DNA from 4 places in the Streptomyces kanasensis genome. Region 1 is predicted to be linked to each of the others. Evidence: riboswitches for the same ligand, from Rfam matches in the RefSeq annotation. Region 1 holds a riboswitch; each other region holds the start of a gene.
The links. Region 1 has a riboswitch for cobalamin ahead of ACF053_RS23020 (ABC transporter substrate-binding protein). Riboswitches for the same ligand answer to the same signal wherever they lie in the genome.
Positions count from the first base shown of each region.

Region 1 (4,057 bases):
GGGCGTCGCGCCGGAGGCGAAGCTGTACTTCCAGTCGGTGCAGGACCGGCACGGGGGCCTCGGCGGTCTGCCGGCCTCGCTGGAGGACCTGTTCGAGCCCGCCTACCAGGCCGGGGCCCGCGTCCACAACGACAGCTGGGGCGCCGCCACCGAGGCCGCGTACACCGCCAACTCCGACGACGTCGACGCCTATGTGCGGCGGCGGCCCGACATGCTCGTCGTGATCGCCGCGGGGAACGAGGGCACGGCGGCGGCCCGCCTCCACGCGCAGGAGGGGTTCGTCGACTGGCTGTCGCTCGGCTCGCCCGGGTCGAGCAAGAACGCCCTGACGGTCGGCGCCGCGCGCACCAGCCGCACCGACGGGCCCGGTGGGAACCTCACCTGGGGCGAGTGGGACCGGGGCACGCCCTTCCCCGACGATCCGATCGCCGGCGAGCGGGTCTCGGGCGACCCCGAGGCGCTGGCCGCGTTCAGCAGCCGCGGCCCGTGCGACGACTGGCGCGTGAAGCCCGACGTGGTGGCGCCCGGCACGGACATCCTCTCGACGCGCGCCGCCGGCGCCCCGCGGCAGAGCTTCTGGGGCCTGCACGACAACCCCCGGTACGCCTTCATGGGCGGCACCAGCATGGCCACCCCGCTCGTCGCGGGCTGCGCCGCGCTGGTGCGCGAGTACTACGTGCGGGAGCGGGCCACCAGCCCCAGCGCCGCCCTGGTGAAGGCCACGCTGATCAACGGTGCCCGGCGGCTCACCGCGCCGGACGCCACGGCCCCGGACCCGCACTTCCACCAGGGGTTCGGCGCGATCCACCTGCCGTCGACCCTGCCGAACCCCGCCGTCCCGGACCTGGTGCTCGACTTCGCCGACACCTGGCAGGCCCCCGCGCGGCAGCTCGCCCGGACCGGCGACGTCAGCCGCTTCACGGTGGAGGTGGCGGCCGGCGCGGCCCTGCGGCTCTGCCTGGCGTACACGGACCTGCCGGGCCGGTCCCTGCAGAACGACCTCAGCGTGCTGGTGGAGGCGCCCGACGGCGTCCGGCACGCAGGGAACGACACCCTGCCCAACCGGCTCCTGCGGACGGACAGCACGAACAACGTCGAGGTCGTCCGGCTCCCGGACGCCCCGCAGGGCCGCTACTTGATCCAGGTGTTCGCCCGCAATCTGCTGGAGGGTCCGCAGGACTTCGCCCTGGTGGTGACGGGCAGGCTGACCGGCCCCCTGCGACGCGCGACCGGCTGAACGGCACCCGTGCCCGTGGACGGCGAGCCGGTGACGAGCCGGCGGCCGGAGACCGGGCGGGATCGCGCCCCCGCGCCCCCGCCCCCGGCGCCGCCGTGCCGTCCGCCCCGGAGTGCCCCCGCCCCGGGGCGCCGCCGGCCACGGGGTGCGGGCCACGGGCTGCGGGCACACCCGGGGCCCACGGCCCCGGAGCGGAAGCGGGGCGCCGGGCTCCTGGGACGGGGCGAGCGCCGGGGGGTTCAGCCCGCCTCGACGGGTGGCTCCGGCGCCGCCACCGGGTCCTCCCAGGGCGGGGGCGTACGGCCGTCGGTCCAGGCCGCGAGGGCCTCCCCGTCGACGCAGACGATGCCGATCGTCGCGGCGTACTCGACGGCCGGCGCCGTGAACGTGCTGGTCGTCACGACGACCGCGACCTCCGCCCCGTGGACGGCGAAGCAGGTGCCGCCGAAGCGCTGGAGGTCCTGCGAGCCGACGGGGTTGTCGGCGGCGTACTGCTTGCACTGGACGATCAGCCTGCGGCCGTCGGGTGCCGTCGCCACGACGTCGGCACCGAGGTCGCCCGGGCCGCCGGACACCTCCGTCCGCGTACACCCGTCGCGTACGCACAGCGCGGCCACCGTGTGCTCGAAGCCGTAGGGGTCGACCTCCTCGTGGTCGACGCTGTCGCCGTCCAGCCGCGGCACCGGCGGGGCCGGCGCGGCGCCCTCGACGGGGAGCACCGCCGTGACCTCGTCGGGATCCGCGGGCGGGGCCTGTGCCGGGATCCGCGCCCGGCCGGGGGTCCGGCGCGAGGCCGCCCGACCCGCCACGACGGCCGCGAGGACCACCATGACGAGCAGCAGGACGGGGCCGAACGCCCCGTCGGGGACGTGCCACACGGTGCGCACCAGCAGCGCGAGCCCGCCGACGGCGACCCCGACCAGCCCCAGGGCGAGCACCACGTCCCGCCAGCCGGCCCGCCGCGTCCTCGGCGCCCTCTGCGCTCGCTGCGCCCTCGGCACCCTCCGTGCCCTCGGCGCCCTCGGCGCCCTCGTCGTCCTCTGCGGTACGGTCACGCGGCACCCCCTCCCTGACACCCCGTCTGGCCCCGCCACCCGGCGCCAAACCCCTCGGGGCGCCCGGCCGGAACGTGCGGCGCCGTCCGGACGGCGGGGGCGCGGCCCGTACCCGGGGGATGACGGGCCCTCCCTCCACGAGGCGGCGCCCCGCCCGGGCCGAGGTCCTCGGCGGCTTGCACGGCCGGCCCCGTGAGCAGGACACCGAGCGGCTGGTGGCACGGACGCCGTGGCCGGGCCGACGGACTGCCAGGCGCACGGTTCCCCCGTGCGCCCTTTCGTCCCTGACGCGGCGAATCGTAGGATCACCTGGTCATCACCGCGACGGGAGACAGGAAGCCGGTGCGATTCCGGCACGGTCCCGCCACTGTGACCGGGGAGTGGACCCCACCGGAAGGCCACTGCGCACGCGCGGGAAGGCCGGGGGAACGTCGATCCGGGAGTCAGGACACTGGCCTGTCGCGGGCCCGATCCGAGGAGCGCGGACTCCGCAGGAGGCTTCACGTGTACGACGGCTCGTCCCGTCCCCCCTTTCCCACCCCTGCCAGGGCGCGCCGGCGCGCCCTGGGCGCGGCGGCCCTGGCCGCCGTCCTCTCCGCGACCCTGCTGTCCGGCTGCGGCACCTCCCGCGGCGCGGACGACGGCCGCCCGTCCGCGGCGGCGCGGCCCGCGAAGGGCTTCCCCGTCACCGTCGACAACTGCGGCACGCGCACGACGTACGACAGGCCGCCGGAGCGGGTGGTCACCATCCACCAGCACCCGGCCGAACTGCTGCTGGCCCTCGGCCTGAAGGACCGCATGGTGGGCACCGCCTTCCCCGACTCGGCGGTCCTGCCCCAGTACCGGAAGGACTTCGCGGCCGTCCCCCGACTGGCGGAGAAGGAGCCGTCCTTCGAGACGGTCCTCGACGCCGAACCGGACCTCGTGTACGGCGGCTACGCCAGCGCGTTCGACGACAAGGCGGGCCGCTCCCGGGCGGCGTTCCGGGACGCGGGGATCGACACGTACCTGAACCGCGAGTACTGCGGCGGCAGGAGCGTGTCCATGCGGGACACGTACGAGGAGATCCGTACCGTCGGCTCGATCTTCGGCGTGCCGGAGCGGGCCGACGCGCTCGTCGCCGACCTCCGCTCGCGCATCGACGAGGCGACCCGGGCGGTGAAGGGCGCCCCGCAGGTCCCGGTGTTCGTCTACGACAGCGGCGACAAGGCGGCGTTCACGGCCGGCGGCAAGGGGCTCGGCACCGAGATCATCCGGCTGGCCGGCGGCCGGAACGTCTTCGCGGACCTCGACGAGGTCTTCGGCGACGTGTCGTGGGAGCAGGTCGTCGCGCGCAAGCCGGAGGTCATCGCGATCTACGACTACGCGGGCGCGGGCGGAGTCGAGCAGAAGAAGCGGTTCCTGCTGGCGCAGCCGGCGCTCGCCGACGTGCCCGCGATCAGGAACAAGCGGTTCGTGGTGCTGCCGCTGACGGCGACGCTCGTCGGCGTCCGCCCGCCTTACGCGGTCGAGGACCTGGCCAAGGCCCTGCACCCCGAGCGGTTCCGGTGACGGCCACCGCCCCCGCCGCCCCCGACGCCCGCACCGGTCCCGGCCCCCGGGGCCGGGCGAGCGGCGGGGGCGGGCCCCGCCGTGCGTCGTTCGCGTTCACCCTCGTGGTCCTCGGCGTCCTGCTGGTGGTCTCCGCGACGGCGGGCATGGCCATCGGCTCGGTGCACGTGCCGCCGGGCGAGGTGTGGGGCATCGTGACGCACGCGCTGGGCGC
Region 1 is NZ_JBIBSF010000009.1:294,463-298,519, forward strand. Features, by position in the region: gene ACF053_RS23010 (S8 family serine peptidase) at 1-1,237, shown strand, start outside; gene ACF053_RS23015 (restriction endonuclease) at 1,477-2,178, opposite strand; cobalamin riboswitch at 2,588-2,766, shown strand; gene ACF053_RS23020 (ABC transporter substrate-binding protein) at 2,797-3,843, shown strand; gene ACF053_RS23025 (FecCD family ABC transporter permease) at 3,840-4,057, shown strand, end outside.

Region 2 (4,057 bases), on a different contig from region 1:
CCGGGCGGCGTGGGGCAGCACCAGGCCGACGAAGCCGATCGCGCCGGCCGCGCTGACCAGGGCGGCGGTGAGGAGCGCGGTGGCGCACAGCAGGACGAGGCGGGTGCGGCCGACGTGCACGCCGAGGGACGCCGCGGCGTCCTGCCCGAAGGCGAACGCGTCGAGGGTCCTGCCGTGGGCCAGACAGACGGCGAGGCACGCGGCGAGGACGGCCGCGCACAGCCACACGTCGTCCCAGCCGGCGCCGCCGAGCGAGCCGAGCAGCCAGAACAGCACGCCGCGGGTGGTCTCCGCGTCGGCGGAGGTGACGACGACGAAGGAGGTCAGCGCGGAGAAGAGCTGCATCGCGGCGACACCGGAGAGGACGACCCGGTCGGTGGTGCCGCCCAGGACGTGGCTCAGCAGCAACATCAGGGCGAAGGAGCAGACCGCGCCGGCGAAGGCACCCGCGGAGAGCGACAGCGCGCCGCCACCCGCGCCGAGGACCACGACGAGCACGGCGCCGGTGGAGGCGCCGGAGGAGACGCCGAGGACGAAGGGGTCGGCGAGCGGGTTGCGCAGCAGCGACTGCATGACGGCGCCGCACACGGCGAGCCCGGCCCCGCACACGGCGGCCAGCAGGGTGCGGGGCAGCCGCAGGTTCCACACGATGCCGTCGCGGATCGGGGACAGCCCGGAGGGGGCGCCGCCGAGGTGCGAGGCGACGACGGACCACACGTCGGCGACGCCGAGGTCGGCGGGGCCGACGGTGATGGTGAGGGCGACGGAGACGGCGAGCACCGCGAGCCCCGCCGCCGAGCGCAGCAGGGCGGCGGTCACCGGGACAACCCGAACCGGCGGATCGCGGCGGCGACCTGCTCGATCCCCTCCACGGTGCGGATCGTCGGGTTCATGGCCTGGCCGCTGAGCAGCACGTACCGCTTGTGCTTGACGGCCTCCATGTTCCTGGTGACCGGGTTCGACTCCAGGAACGCGATCTTCTTGCTCGCGCTCTCCGCGGTCTGCGACCGGCGGGTGAGGTCGCCGATGACGAGCACGTCGGGGTCCCGGTCGGCCACGGTCTCCCAACTGACCTGCGGCCACTCCTCGGTGGTGTCGTCGAGGACGTTCTTCGCGCCGAGCGTGCGGGTGATGATGCCGGGCGCGCCGCAGCAGCCCGCCATGTACGGGGACTCGGCGTTGGCGAACCAGTACATGAGGGTGACGTCCGACTCGTCGAGGCCCTTCTTCGCCGCGGCGGTGCGGGCGTCGAGCCGCTCGACGAGCTGCTCGCCGCGTTCCTCGACGCCGAAGACGCGGGCGAGGTCGCGCACCTCCCGGTGGATGGTCTCCATGGTGAGCGGCGCGGTCCGCACGCCGTCACCGCCGCCGGAGTTGTCCTTGCCCGCGCAGTCCGCCGGGGAGAGGTACGTCGGAACGCCCAGCTTCTCGAACTGGTCGCGGGTCGCGACGCCGCCGGTGCCGAGGGTGGAGGCGAAGGAGGCGGCGACGAAGTCCGGTTCGGTGTCGAGGACCCGCTCGAACGAGGGGTTGTTCTCCGCCAGCCGCCGGACGCGGGCGTTCTCCTTCTCCAGCCCCTTCATCACCGGGTCGGTCCAGGTGGCGGTGCCGGCCATGCGGTCGGCCAGGCCGAGGGAGAGCAGCGTCTCGGTGGTGCCCTGGTTCAGGGACACGGCCCGGCGGGGACCGCCGCCGTGGACCTCCACCTGACGCCCGCAGTTGTCGAGGGAGCGGGCCGCCGCGCCGGAGGCGGACGCGGACGGGCCGGATGCGCCGCCGGCGCATCCGGTGAGCAGCAGGGCGCCGCAGAGCAGGGCGGCGGGCAGGCGGTGCTGGCGTGGCAGGGGCACGGGGCGTCCTCGGTTCGTGGCCCATGCGCGGGGCCGTCCGTAACGGGCGCCAGCAGGTCTTCGGACTCGGGGTCGACCGGACGCGGCGCCTTCCCGGGCCGGTCGGTGCCCAGTGGCTCGTGCTGCCGCGCCCGTCACCCTCACCGCTGCGCGTCAGTTCCGGATTCACACCGGATTCCCTGACCCAGGTACCGCAGGTACTGAGTTCGACTGGCCACGGCAAGGTAACACGGTGGTCGCAGAGCGGGACCGACCGGGCCGGCCCGCGGCCGGGGGTGCCGACGGGCGTCGGCCGACGTGCGCCGGCGCGACCCGGCGGGGGGCGGGCGCGGGCCGGCGCGGGCGGGCACGATGGGCGATCCGCGGGCGGGCGTCGGCGGGCGACGGCGGGCGACGGCGGGATCGGATCCGGGTGCGGGCGGGCGTCGGCGGGCGGGCGTCGGCGGGCGGGTGCGCTCAGCGGGCCGGACACCGACGGGCAGGTGCCAGCGGGCCGGACGGCGGCAGACGGGTCCAGTGGGCCGGACGGCGGCAGACAGGTGCCATCGGGCCGGACACCGACGGGTAGGTGCCATCGGGCCGGACACCGACGGGTGGGTGCCAGCGGGTGGGCGCCGGCGGGTGGGAGGTCAGTCGGCGGACCGGGCGTAGTCGCCGAAGCCCGTCCAGTCCAGGGCGACGCAGGGTTCGTCCCCCAGCACCCAGGCGTCGTGGCCGGGCTCGACCGTGAAGAAGTCGCCGGGCCCCACCTCGGCGCTCTCACCGCCGCCGTCCATGACGATCCGCATCCGGCCGCTGACCACGTAGCCGGTGTGCGACGCCTGGCAGCTGTCGGTACCGGCGAGCGGCCTGACGTGCTCGGTCCACCGCCAGCCGGGTTCGAAGACGGCGCGTCCGACGGGTCCCTGCCCGGTGGTGATCAGGTCCAGCCTGCCCTTGCCGTCCTCGAAGGGACGGGTCTCATCGGCGGCGTCGAAGTTCCTGCTGACGATGGCTGTCATGTCGTCCGCCTCCCCGGGAGAGGATCGGTCCCCGAGTACTCCTCCAGGCTACGCCGCGCGGTGCGTCAGGGGTGCTCCAGGTAGCCGGCGAGCGTGCCGCGGCTGCGGCGGAGGGCGTCGATGCGTGCGTCCGCGGCCGCCAGCTCGCCGTGCAGGACGTCCCGGATCCCGGCGCACCAGTCGAAGCCCAGACCCGGCCCCTCACCCCGGGCGCAGGGCAGGACCGTGCGGATCACCTCCGTGGAGAGCCCGGCGGCGAGCAGCGCGCGCACCTGCCGGACGGTGGGCACGGCGTCCTCGTCGTAGTCGCGGTACCCGTTGCCGCGCCGGACCGAGGTGAGCAGCCCCTGCGCCTCGTAGTAGCGCAACAGCCGCGTGCCCACTCCGGTCCGCCGGGACAGCTCCCCGATCAGCATGGCCCCTGCCTTCCCCGCCTTGACCTTCGCACCAGTGTGAAGCCCTAACGTCGGCTCGGGCCGCGGGAATTCCACCGCCGGTCCCGCACCCCTGCCCCCACCGCCCCCTCTCCCCCACCCCTCACACCCCTCACACCCCTCACAGACCAGGAGTGATCCATGACGTCCACGACGGCGTTCGCCGTGCACCGCGACGGCCGCGCCTCGACCGCCGCGGAGCTGGCGCCGCTCGCCTTCGCCGGGTACGCGCACTTCACCGCCGCCCAGGTGCGCGGCGGTCGGATCCGCGGCCTCGACCTCCATCTGGAACGGCTGCGGTCGGCTTCCCTGGAGCTGTTCGGCAGGGCGCTGCCCGACGCGACGGTCCGGTCCCACCTGCGGACCGCCCTGGAGGCGGGGCCCGCGGACGTCTCGCTGACCGCCACGGTCCACTCCCCCGCGGGCGAGTTCACCGTCGCCGACCCGGACGAGACGCCCGCGCTGCTGGTCCGTACCGGGCCGCCGGCACACGGACCCGCCGGCCCGCTGTCGCTGGTGCCGGTGACGCACGAGCGCTTCCTGCCGACGGTCAAGCACGTGGGCGAACCGGCCAAGACGCACCTGCTCCGCCGGGCCGCCGCACAGGGCTTCGACGACGCCCTCTTCCTCGACCGGCGGGGCCGGCTCAGCGAGGCGACGATCTGGAACCTGGCGTTCTGGGACGGCACGTCGGTGGTGTGGCCCGTGGCCGACATGCTGCACGGCACGACGATGGGCGTGCTGCGGCGCGCCCTGCGTCGGCTCGGCGTCC
Region 2 is NZ_JBIBSF010000001.1:569,609-573,665, forward strand. Features, by position in the region: gene ACF053_RS02475 (FecCD family ABC transporter permease) at 1-819, opposite strand, end outside; gene ACF053_RS02480 (ABC transporter substrate-binding protein) at 816-1,850, opposite strand; cobalamin riboswitch at 1,885-2,080, opposite strand; gene ACF053_RS02485 (cupin domain-containing protein) at 2,480-2,851, opposite strand; gene ACF053_RS02490 (MerR family transcriptional regulator) at 2,917-3,267, opposite strand; gene ACF053_RS02495 (aminotransferase class IV family protein) at 3,427-4,057, shown strand, end outside.
Region 2: another riboswitch for cobalamin. It lies ahead of ACF053_RS02480 (ABC transporter substrate-binding protein); the one in region 1 lies ahead of ACF053_RS23020 (ABC transporter substrate-binding protein).

Region 3 (4,057 bases), on a different contig from region 1:
TCGACCAGGGCGCGGGCCTTGGCCTCCGCCTCGTCGGCGGTGGTGCGGGTCGCGGCGGACTCGTCGAGGCCGAGCGCCTCGCGCAGGCCGGGCAGGGACTGCGTACCGCCCCAGATCTGGCGGGCGCGGAGGATCGACAGGACGAGGTTGACGCGCTCGGGGCCGGTCGGGGCACCGCCGAGGACGTGCAGGCCGTCGCGGATCTGGGCGTCCTTGACCTCGCACAGCCAACCGTCGACGTGGAGGAGGAAGTCGTCGAACCCGTCGTCGTCCGGGCGGTCCTCCAGGCCCAGGTCGTGGTCGAGCTTCGCGGCCTGGATCAGCGTCCAGATCTGCGCGCGGATCGCCGGCAGCTTGGAGGGGTCCATGGAGGAGATCTGCGCGTACTCGTCGAGCAGCTGCTCCAGGCGCGTGATGTCGCCGTACGACTCGGCGCGCGCCATCGGCGGGACGAGGTGGTCGACGAGCGTGGCGTGGACGCGGCGCTTGGCCTGGGTGCCCTCGCCCGGGTCGTTGACGAGGAACGGGTAGATCAGCGGGACGTCGCCGAGGGCCGCGTCGGGGCCGCAGGCGGCGGACAGGCCGGCGTTCTTGCCCGGCAGCCACTCCAGGTTGCCGTGCTTGCCGAGGTGGACCATGGCGTCGGCGCCGAAGCCGCCGTCGGCCTCAGGGGTGCCGATCCAGCGGTAGGCGGCCAGGTAGTGGTGCGACGGCGGCAGGTCGGGGTCGTGGTAGATCGCGATCGGGTTCTCGCCGAAGCCGCGCGGCGGCTGGATGAGGATCAGCAGGTTCCCGCGCCGGAGGGCGGCGAGGACGATGTCGCCGTCGGCGTTGCGGGAGCGGTCGAGGAACATCTCGCCGGGCGGCGGGCCCCAGTGCTGCTCGACCTGCGCGCGCAGCTCCTCGGGGAGCGTGCCGTACCAGCGCTTGTAGTCGGCGGCCGGGATGCGGACCGGGTTCCTGGCCAGCTGCTCCTCGGTCAGCCACTCCTGGTCGTGGCCGCCGGCCTCGATGAGGGCGTAGATCAGCTCGTCGCCGTCACCGGAGGCGAGGCCCGGGACGTCCTCGTCGCCGAAGTCGTACCCCTCCTCCCGCAGCCGGCGCAGCAGCGCGACGGCGGAGGCGGGGGTGTCGAGGCCCACGGCGTTGCCGATGCGGGAGTGCTTGGTGGGGTACGCGGAGAGGACCAGCGCGAGGCGCTTCTCGGCGTTCGGGATGTGGCGGAGGCGCGCGTGGCGCACGGCGATCCCGGCGACGCGCGCGGCGCGCTCGGCGTCGGCGACGTACGCGGGCAGGCCGTCGGCGTCGATCTCCTTGAACGAGAACGGCACGGTGATGAGCCGGCCGTCGAACTCCGGCACCGCGACCTGGCTGGCGGCGTCGAGCGGCGAGAGGCCCTCGTCGTTCTCCTCCCAGGCGGCGCGCGAACCGGTCAGGCACAGGGCCTGGAGGATCGGCACGTCGAGGGCGGCGAGCGCGCCCGCGTCCCACGACTCGTCGTCGCCGCCCGCCTGCGCCTCGGCGGGCTTGGTGCCGCCGGCGGCGAGGACGGTGGTGACGACCGCGTCGGCCGTCCGCAGGCTCTCCAGGAGCTCCGGCTCGGGGGCGCGCAGGGACGCCACGTACAGGGGGAGGGCCTGGCCGCCCGCGTCCTCGATGGCGTCGCAGAGGGCGCCGACGAAGGCGGTGTTCCCGCTCATGTGGTGGGCGCGGTAGTACAGCACGGCGACCGTGGGGCCGGTGGTGCCGCGCGCGGTCCGCTCCAGCGGGCCCCAGGTGGGAGCGGCGGCCGGGGGCTCGAAGCCGTGGCCGGTGAGCAGGACGGTGTCGGAGAGGAAGCGGGCGAGCTGTTCGAGGTTGTCCGGGCCGCCGTGGGCGAGGTAGGCGTGCGCCTCGGCCGCGATGCCGATCGGGACGGTGGAGGTCTCCATCAGCTGCGCGTCGGGGGCCTGTTCGCCGGTGAGGACGACGAGCGGCTTGCCGGACTCGCGGAGGGTCTGCAGGCCCTCCTCCCAGGCGCGGATGCCGCCGAGGAGGCGCACGACGACGAGGTCGGCGCCGTCGAGGAGGCCGGGCAGGTCGTCGGCGGGGAGGCGGGCGGGGTTGGCGAACCGGTACTCGACCGGGCCACCGGCCGCGCGGGCGCTCAGGAGGTCGGTGTCGGAGTGCGACAGCAGCAGGATCACGGCGTGCCGGGCCTTCCTCGGGGTGTCCTCGCCCCGGGTGGTCGTGGGTGGCGGGAGTTCCTGACTCGCGGGGCCCCTCGGGGCCCCGCTCACAGTGGCGGGACCGCGCCGGATTCGCACCGGGCTTCCTCCCTAGGGTCCTGGGACCCTGTGCCGTCTGCATAGTAGAGGCTGCGCGTATGCTCGCCGCCATGCCGCCCAGCTCATCAAAGCCCCGGAACGGGGGCGAAACCCACATACCGGAACGCGTCCGCGACCGCGGCGACGCGTGCCCCGGCGCGCTGCGGCTGCACCGCGCGGACGACGGCGGACTGGCCCGGCTGCGGCTCCCCGTCGGTGTGCTGACGAGCCGTCAGATCACGGCCCTGGCCGACGCCGCCGACCGGTTGGGCGACGGCCACCTCGGCGTCACCTCGCGCGGCAACCTCGATCTGCGCGGACTGCCCGACGACTGCGGACTGGCCCTGGCGGGGCTGCTGGACGCGGCCGGGCTGCTGCCGTCCGCAGCGCACGAGCGGATCCGCAACATGGTCGTCTCGCCGCTCGCCGGGCTCGACGGGCGGGGGTATGCGGACGCGCAGGCGTGGGCCCGCGAACTGGACGCGCTGCTGTGCGCCCAGGCGTGGACCACGGCCCTCTCGGGACGCTTCCTGTTCGCCGTGGACGACGGGCGCGGTGACGTGGCGGGTCTGGGCGCCGATGTGACGTTGCTCGCAGAGCCGGACGGCCGCGCTGTGGTGCGTGTCGGGGGCGCCGGCGGGACGGCGGCGGACCGGGCGGTCGGCGGGGCGGTGGCGGGCGACGCGGCGGACCGGGCGGTCGGCGGGACGACGGCGGGCGACGCGGCAAAGCGGGCGGTCGGCGGGGCGTGGCGGGTGGCGGGCGCGGACGCGCCTCGGGCGGCGCTTGCCGTGGCGCGGGCGTTCCTCGCCGTCGCCCGGGAGGCCGGTACGGGTGCCTGGCGGGTGGCCGAACTGCCCGCGGACTGCGGCCTCGACACCGCCGTGACCCGGCACCTGTCGGACGCGGGCGTGGTGGCGCGGCCGGAGGCGGCGTGGCCACTGCCACTGCCACTGCCACTGCCGGAGACGGCAACGGCGACTACGGGCACGGGCACGGGTACGGGTACGGACGTGGCGCCCGAGCCGGGGGTCGTCGGGGCGGGCGGAGCCGTGGCGGTCGTGGCTCCGCTGGGGCGGGTCACCACCGCACAGTTCCGCGCCCTGGACCCGGGTCCGGCCGGCGAGGTGCGGGTCACGCCGTGGCGCGGCTTCGTCGTCACCGGGCTGCCCGGGCGGGCGGCGGCCGCCGAGCGCCTCGCGGCGCTGGAGGAACGCGGGTACCTCGTGCGGGCCGGTTCGCCCTGGCTGTCGGTCAGCGCCTGCACCGGGCGCCCCGGTTGCGGCAAGGCCCTGGCCGACGTGCGGGCCGACGCGCGACCCCTGGAGCACGGGCTGCCGGTCCACTGGTCCGGCTGCGCCCGGCGCTGCGGCCATCCGCAGGGCGACTGGGTGGACGCGCTCGCCACCGGCGACGGTACGTACGAGATCACCGTACGGACCGCCCCGGGTGCCCGGCCACCAGCCCCGGCCGCAAGCCCCACAGACACCACCCACAGCACCTGACCCACCAGGCACCACACGCACACGCACACGCACAGGCACAGGCACAGAGATGAGCGGGAGCACAGTGTTCGACTACGAGAAGGACGGCGCGGAGATCTACCGCCAGTCCTTTGCCACGATCCGCGCCGAGGCGGATCTCGCGGGGCTGCCCGCCGACGTCAGCCAGGTCGCCGTGCGGATGATCCACGCCTGCGGCATGGTCGACCTCGTCCGCGACCTGGCCTACACGCCCGAGGTCGTCTCCCG
Region 3 is NZ_JBIBSF010000003.1:307,581-311,637, forward strand. Features, by position in the region: gene cobN (cobaltochelatase subunit CobN) at 1-2,186, opposite strand, end outside; cobalamin riboswitch at 2,223-2,355, opposite strand; gene ACF053_RS10215 (cobalamin biosynthesis protein CobG) at 2,378-3,811, shown strand; gene ACF053_RS10220 (precorrin-8X methylmutase) at 3,861-4,057, shown strand, end outside.
Region 3: another riboswitch for cobalamin. It lies ahead of cobN (cobaltochelatase subunit CobN); the one in region 1 lies ahead of ACF053_RS23020 (ABC transporter substrate-binding protein).

Region 4 (4,057 bases), on a different contig from region 1:
CGCCGGGGTCGCCTTCGCCGCCATCGGCATCGGCGCGCTCGTGCCGGCCGCCATCATGTCGATCGCCGCCGCCAACCTCTTCACCCGCAACATCTACAAGGACTTCCTGAAGCCGGACGCCACCCCGGAGCAGGAGACCAAGGTGTCCAAGCTGGTGTCGCTGCTGGTCAAGGTGGGCGCGCTGGCGTTCGTCCTCACGATGGACAAGACGGTCGCCATCAACTTCCAGCTCCTCGGCGGCATCTGGATCCTCCAGACCTTCCCCGCGCTGGTCGGCGGCCTGTTCACCCGGTGGTTCCACCGCTGGGCGCTGCTCGGCGGCTGGGCGGTCGGCATGGTGTACGGCACGTGGACCGCGTACAACGTCGCCGGCCCCACGCAGAAGCACTTCGGCGGCTCGTCTGCGGAGATCCCCGGCATCGGGGAGATCGGGTACATCGGCCTCACCGCCTTCGTGCTGAACCTCCTGGTCACGGTGGTCCTCACGTTCGCGCTGCGGGCGGTGCGGGCGCCGGAGGGCGTCGACGAGACGACCGCCGGCGACTACACCGCCGACGTGGGCGACGCGGGCGTCCGCCGGACGATGCCCAAGGTCGGCACCGGGCACTGAACCTCGGGCCGCCCGGCGGCGAGGGCCCCCGCACCGTCCCGGCAGGGCGGCGGGGGCCCTCGTCCGCGTACCGGGCCGGTAGGGCCCCGGGGCCCCCGTCCGCGTACCGGGCCGGTAGGCGAGGATGTGCGCATGACACGACGCCCGGTGCCCACGCCCCTCCCCCCGCGCCCCCGGCGCGCCCCGGCGCTCCTGGCCGCCCTGGCGTCGCCGCTGCTGCTCCTCGTCGGCTGCGGCACGCAGGTGGCCGGCTCCGCCGTCCCGGACCGGGCGGAGTTGGAGGCCCGCGCCGCCGCCCTGCAGACCAGGGCGGAGCACGTGTACGTGACCGAGGCCGCCGGCTTCGCCCTCGCCGAGCAGTCGGTGGGCGTCCTCGGCGACGACGGCTTCTCCGCGTCGTACGTCTCGAAGGGCGGCGGCACCCTCACCCTCGGCGTCGAGCGGGGCCGCCTGGAGGACGTGGGCTGCGCCGCCACCCCGTCGGCCGCGCCCGCCCCGTCGACCGGCGCGGGCGCGGCCGGTGGTGCGCCGTGCGCAGCGGACGGGGCGCTGTGGTACCGCTCCGGGGACACCGCACACGAGTACCTGCGCGTCGAGGGCGGGCTGCGCATCCGCGTGAGCGCCGACCGCGCCGCCGTCGACCGCGCCACCCTGCGCGCCGCCGCCGAGCGGGCGCACCGCGCCTCCGACGAGGAGTTGGCCGAGGTACTGCCCGAACGCGCGCCCGGGACGGGCGACTCGGGAGCCACGACCGGCAGCGGCGGGACCGGCCGCACCGGCGGCACGGCCGGCAACGGCGGTCCCGGCGGCGCGCCCGTGGAGCGCGGGGACCTGCCGCCCGTGGGTGACGGGGCGCCCGACAACGGCGTGGGCGTCAGCGGCTGACCCCGCCCCACCACCCCGGCCACACGCGTCCCCGCGGGCTCGCGGGCTCGCGGGAGCCCCGGGGCCCCGTGTCGGCCCCCGTGTCCGCCCGCGCCGGCCCTTCCCGAGGGTCCGCGCGCCGGTCCGGTGAGACCCCCGCGGCACCTCCGCGCGGACCCCTCCGCCGCGGCCGGAGCCCCTCCCCGGGCTGCCACTGTTCGCGTACGCGCCGACACTCTGACACAACATGTGGGGTGTGCGGTGAGGGGTGCCCCCCACATGTATGCTCGTCCTCGCTGTCGCAGCAGGGGAATCCGGTGAGAGTCCGGAACTGTCCCGCAACGGTGTACCGGTGTGCCCTTCGCGTACCCGCGAGTCCGACGACCTGCCGACAGCGCGCCCGGACCGTCCGGCCCGGGTGCCCAGACGTCCGGGCCTCGCGGAGTGGGCCGGTGGACGCGGTCTCGCACGCCCCCGTGCCCGGGGTGAGGCGCGCCCCGCTCCCCCGCCCCCGCCCGCGGGACCCCGAGCCGAGCGAGGGAGAGCCCCCACGTGACCATCGCGCCAGCGGATCCGGCTTCAGCCACCGAAGTCGACGCGCCCGGGACCGCGCTGCTGCGGACCCTGACCGACCTCACCGCGGACCTCCCCGACGCCGACCCCGGCCGGGTCGCCGCCGCCGCCCTGCGCGGCCGGCACGCCGGGTCGGACGAGGCCGAACTGCGGGAGCTCGCCACCGAGGCGGCGGCCGGACTGATCGCCGAGGACCCCGCGTACTCGAAGCTCGCCGCACGGCTCCTGACCCGGACCATCGCCGACGAGGCGGCCGGTCAGGGCGCGGTGTGCTTCTCGGCCTCCGTCGCCGTCGGCCACCGCGAGGGGCTCATCGCCGACCGCACCGCCGAGCTCGTGGCGGGCCACGCCGACCGGCTGGACGCCGTGATCGACCCCGCGGCGGACGACCGGTTCGGCTACTTCGGCCTGCGCACCCTGTACTCGCGCTACCTGCTGCGCCACCCGCTCACCCGCAAGGTGGTCGAGACGCCGCAGCACTTCCTGCTGCGGGTGGCCTGCGGCCTGGCCGCCGACCCTTCGGCGGGCGCCCTGGACGAGGTCGAGGCGCTGTACCGGCTGATGAGCCGCCTCGACTACCTGCCGTCCTCGCCGACCCTGTTCAACTCGGGCACCCGGCACCCCCAGATGTCCTCCTGCTACCTGCTGGACTCCCCGCAGGACGAGCTGGACTCCATCTACGACCGCTACCACCAGGTGGCCCGGCTCTCGAAGCACGCGGGCGGCATCGGTCTGTCGTACTCGCGGATCCGCGCCCGCGGTTCGCTGATCCGCGGCACCAACGGCCACTCCAACGGCATCGTGCCGTTCCTCAAGACGCTGGACGCGTCCGTCGCCGCCGTCAACCAGGGCGGGCGGCGCAAGGGCGCCGCCGCCGTCTACCTGGAGACCTGGCACGCGGACATCGAGGAGTTCCTGGAGCTGCGCGACAACACGGGCGAGGACGCCCGGCGCACGCACAACCTCAACCTGGCGCACTGGATCCCCGACGAGTTCATGCGCCGCGTCAACGCCGACGCCGACTGGTCGCTCTTCTCGCCGTCGGACGTCCCCGAGCTGGTCGACCTGTGGGGCGAGGAGTTCGACGCCGCCTACCGCGCCGCCGAGGCCAAGGGCCTGGCCCGCCGGACGATGCCGGCCCGCGACCTGTACGGCCGGATGATGCGGACGCTCGCACAGACCGGCAACGGCTGGATGACGTTCAAGGACGCCGCCAACCGCACCGCCAACCAGACCGCCGAGCCGGGCCACACGGTCCACTCCTCCAACCTCTGCACGGAGATCCTGGAGGTCACGGACGACGGCGAGACCGCGGTCTGCAACCTGGGCTCCGTCAACCTCGGTGCCTTCGTGACCGGTGGCTCCATCGACTGGGAGCGGCTGGACGCGACCGTCCGCACGGCCGTCACCTTCCTCGACCGGGTCGTCGACATCAATTTCTACCCGACCGAGCAGGCGGGCCGCTCCAATGCCCGCTGGCGCCCGGTGGGCCTGGGCGCGATGGGCCTCCAGGACGTCTTCTTCCAGCTGCGGCTGCCGTTCGACTCCCCCGAGGCGCGCGCCCTGTCGACGCGGATCGCCGAGCGGATCATGCTCGCCGCGTACGAGGCCTCCGCCGACCTGGCCGAGCGCCACGGCCCGCTGCCCGCGTGGGAGAAGACGCGGACCGCGCGCGGCGTGCTCCACCCCGACCACTACGACGTCGAACTGGCCTGGCCCGAGCGGTGGGAGGCGCTGCGCGCCCGCGTCGCCGAGGTCGGCATGCGCAACTCGCTGCTGCTCGCCATCGCGCCGACGGCGACGATCGCCTCCATCGCCGGGGTCTACGAGTGCATCGAGCCGCAGGTCTCCAACCTCTTCAAGCGCGAGACGCTGTCCGGCGAGTTCCTCCAGGTCAACTCCTACCTGGTGGACGAGTTGAAGAAGCTCGGCGTGTGGGACGCGCAGACCCGTGAGGCGCTGCGCGAGTCCAGCGGCTCCGTGCAGGGCTTCACCTGGGTCCCGGCCGAC
Region 4 is NZ_JBIBSF010000004.1:244,542-248,598, reverse strand. Features, by position in the region: gene mctP (monocarboxylate uptake permease MctP) at 1-610, shown strand, start outside; gene ACF053_RS12775 (hypothetical protein) at 743-1,495, shown strand; cobalamin riboswitch at 1,717-1,880, shown strand; gene ACF053_RS12770 (ribonucleoside-diphosphate reductase subunit alpha) at 2,027-4,057, shown strand, end outside.
Region 4: another riboswitch for cobalamin. It lies ahead of ACF053_RS12770 (ribonucleoside-diphosphate reductase subunit alpha); the one in region 1 lies ahead of ACF053_RS23020 (ABC transporter substrate-binding protein).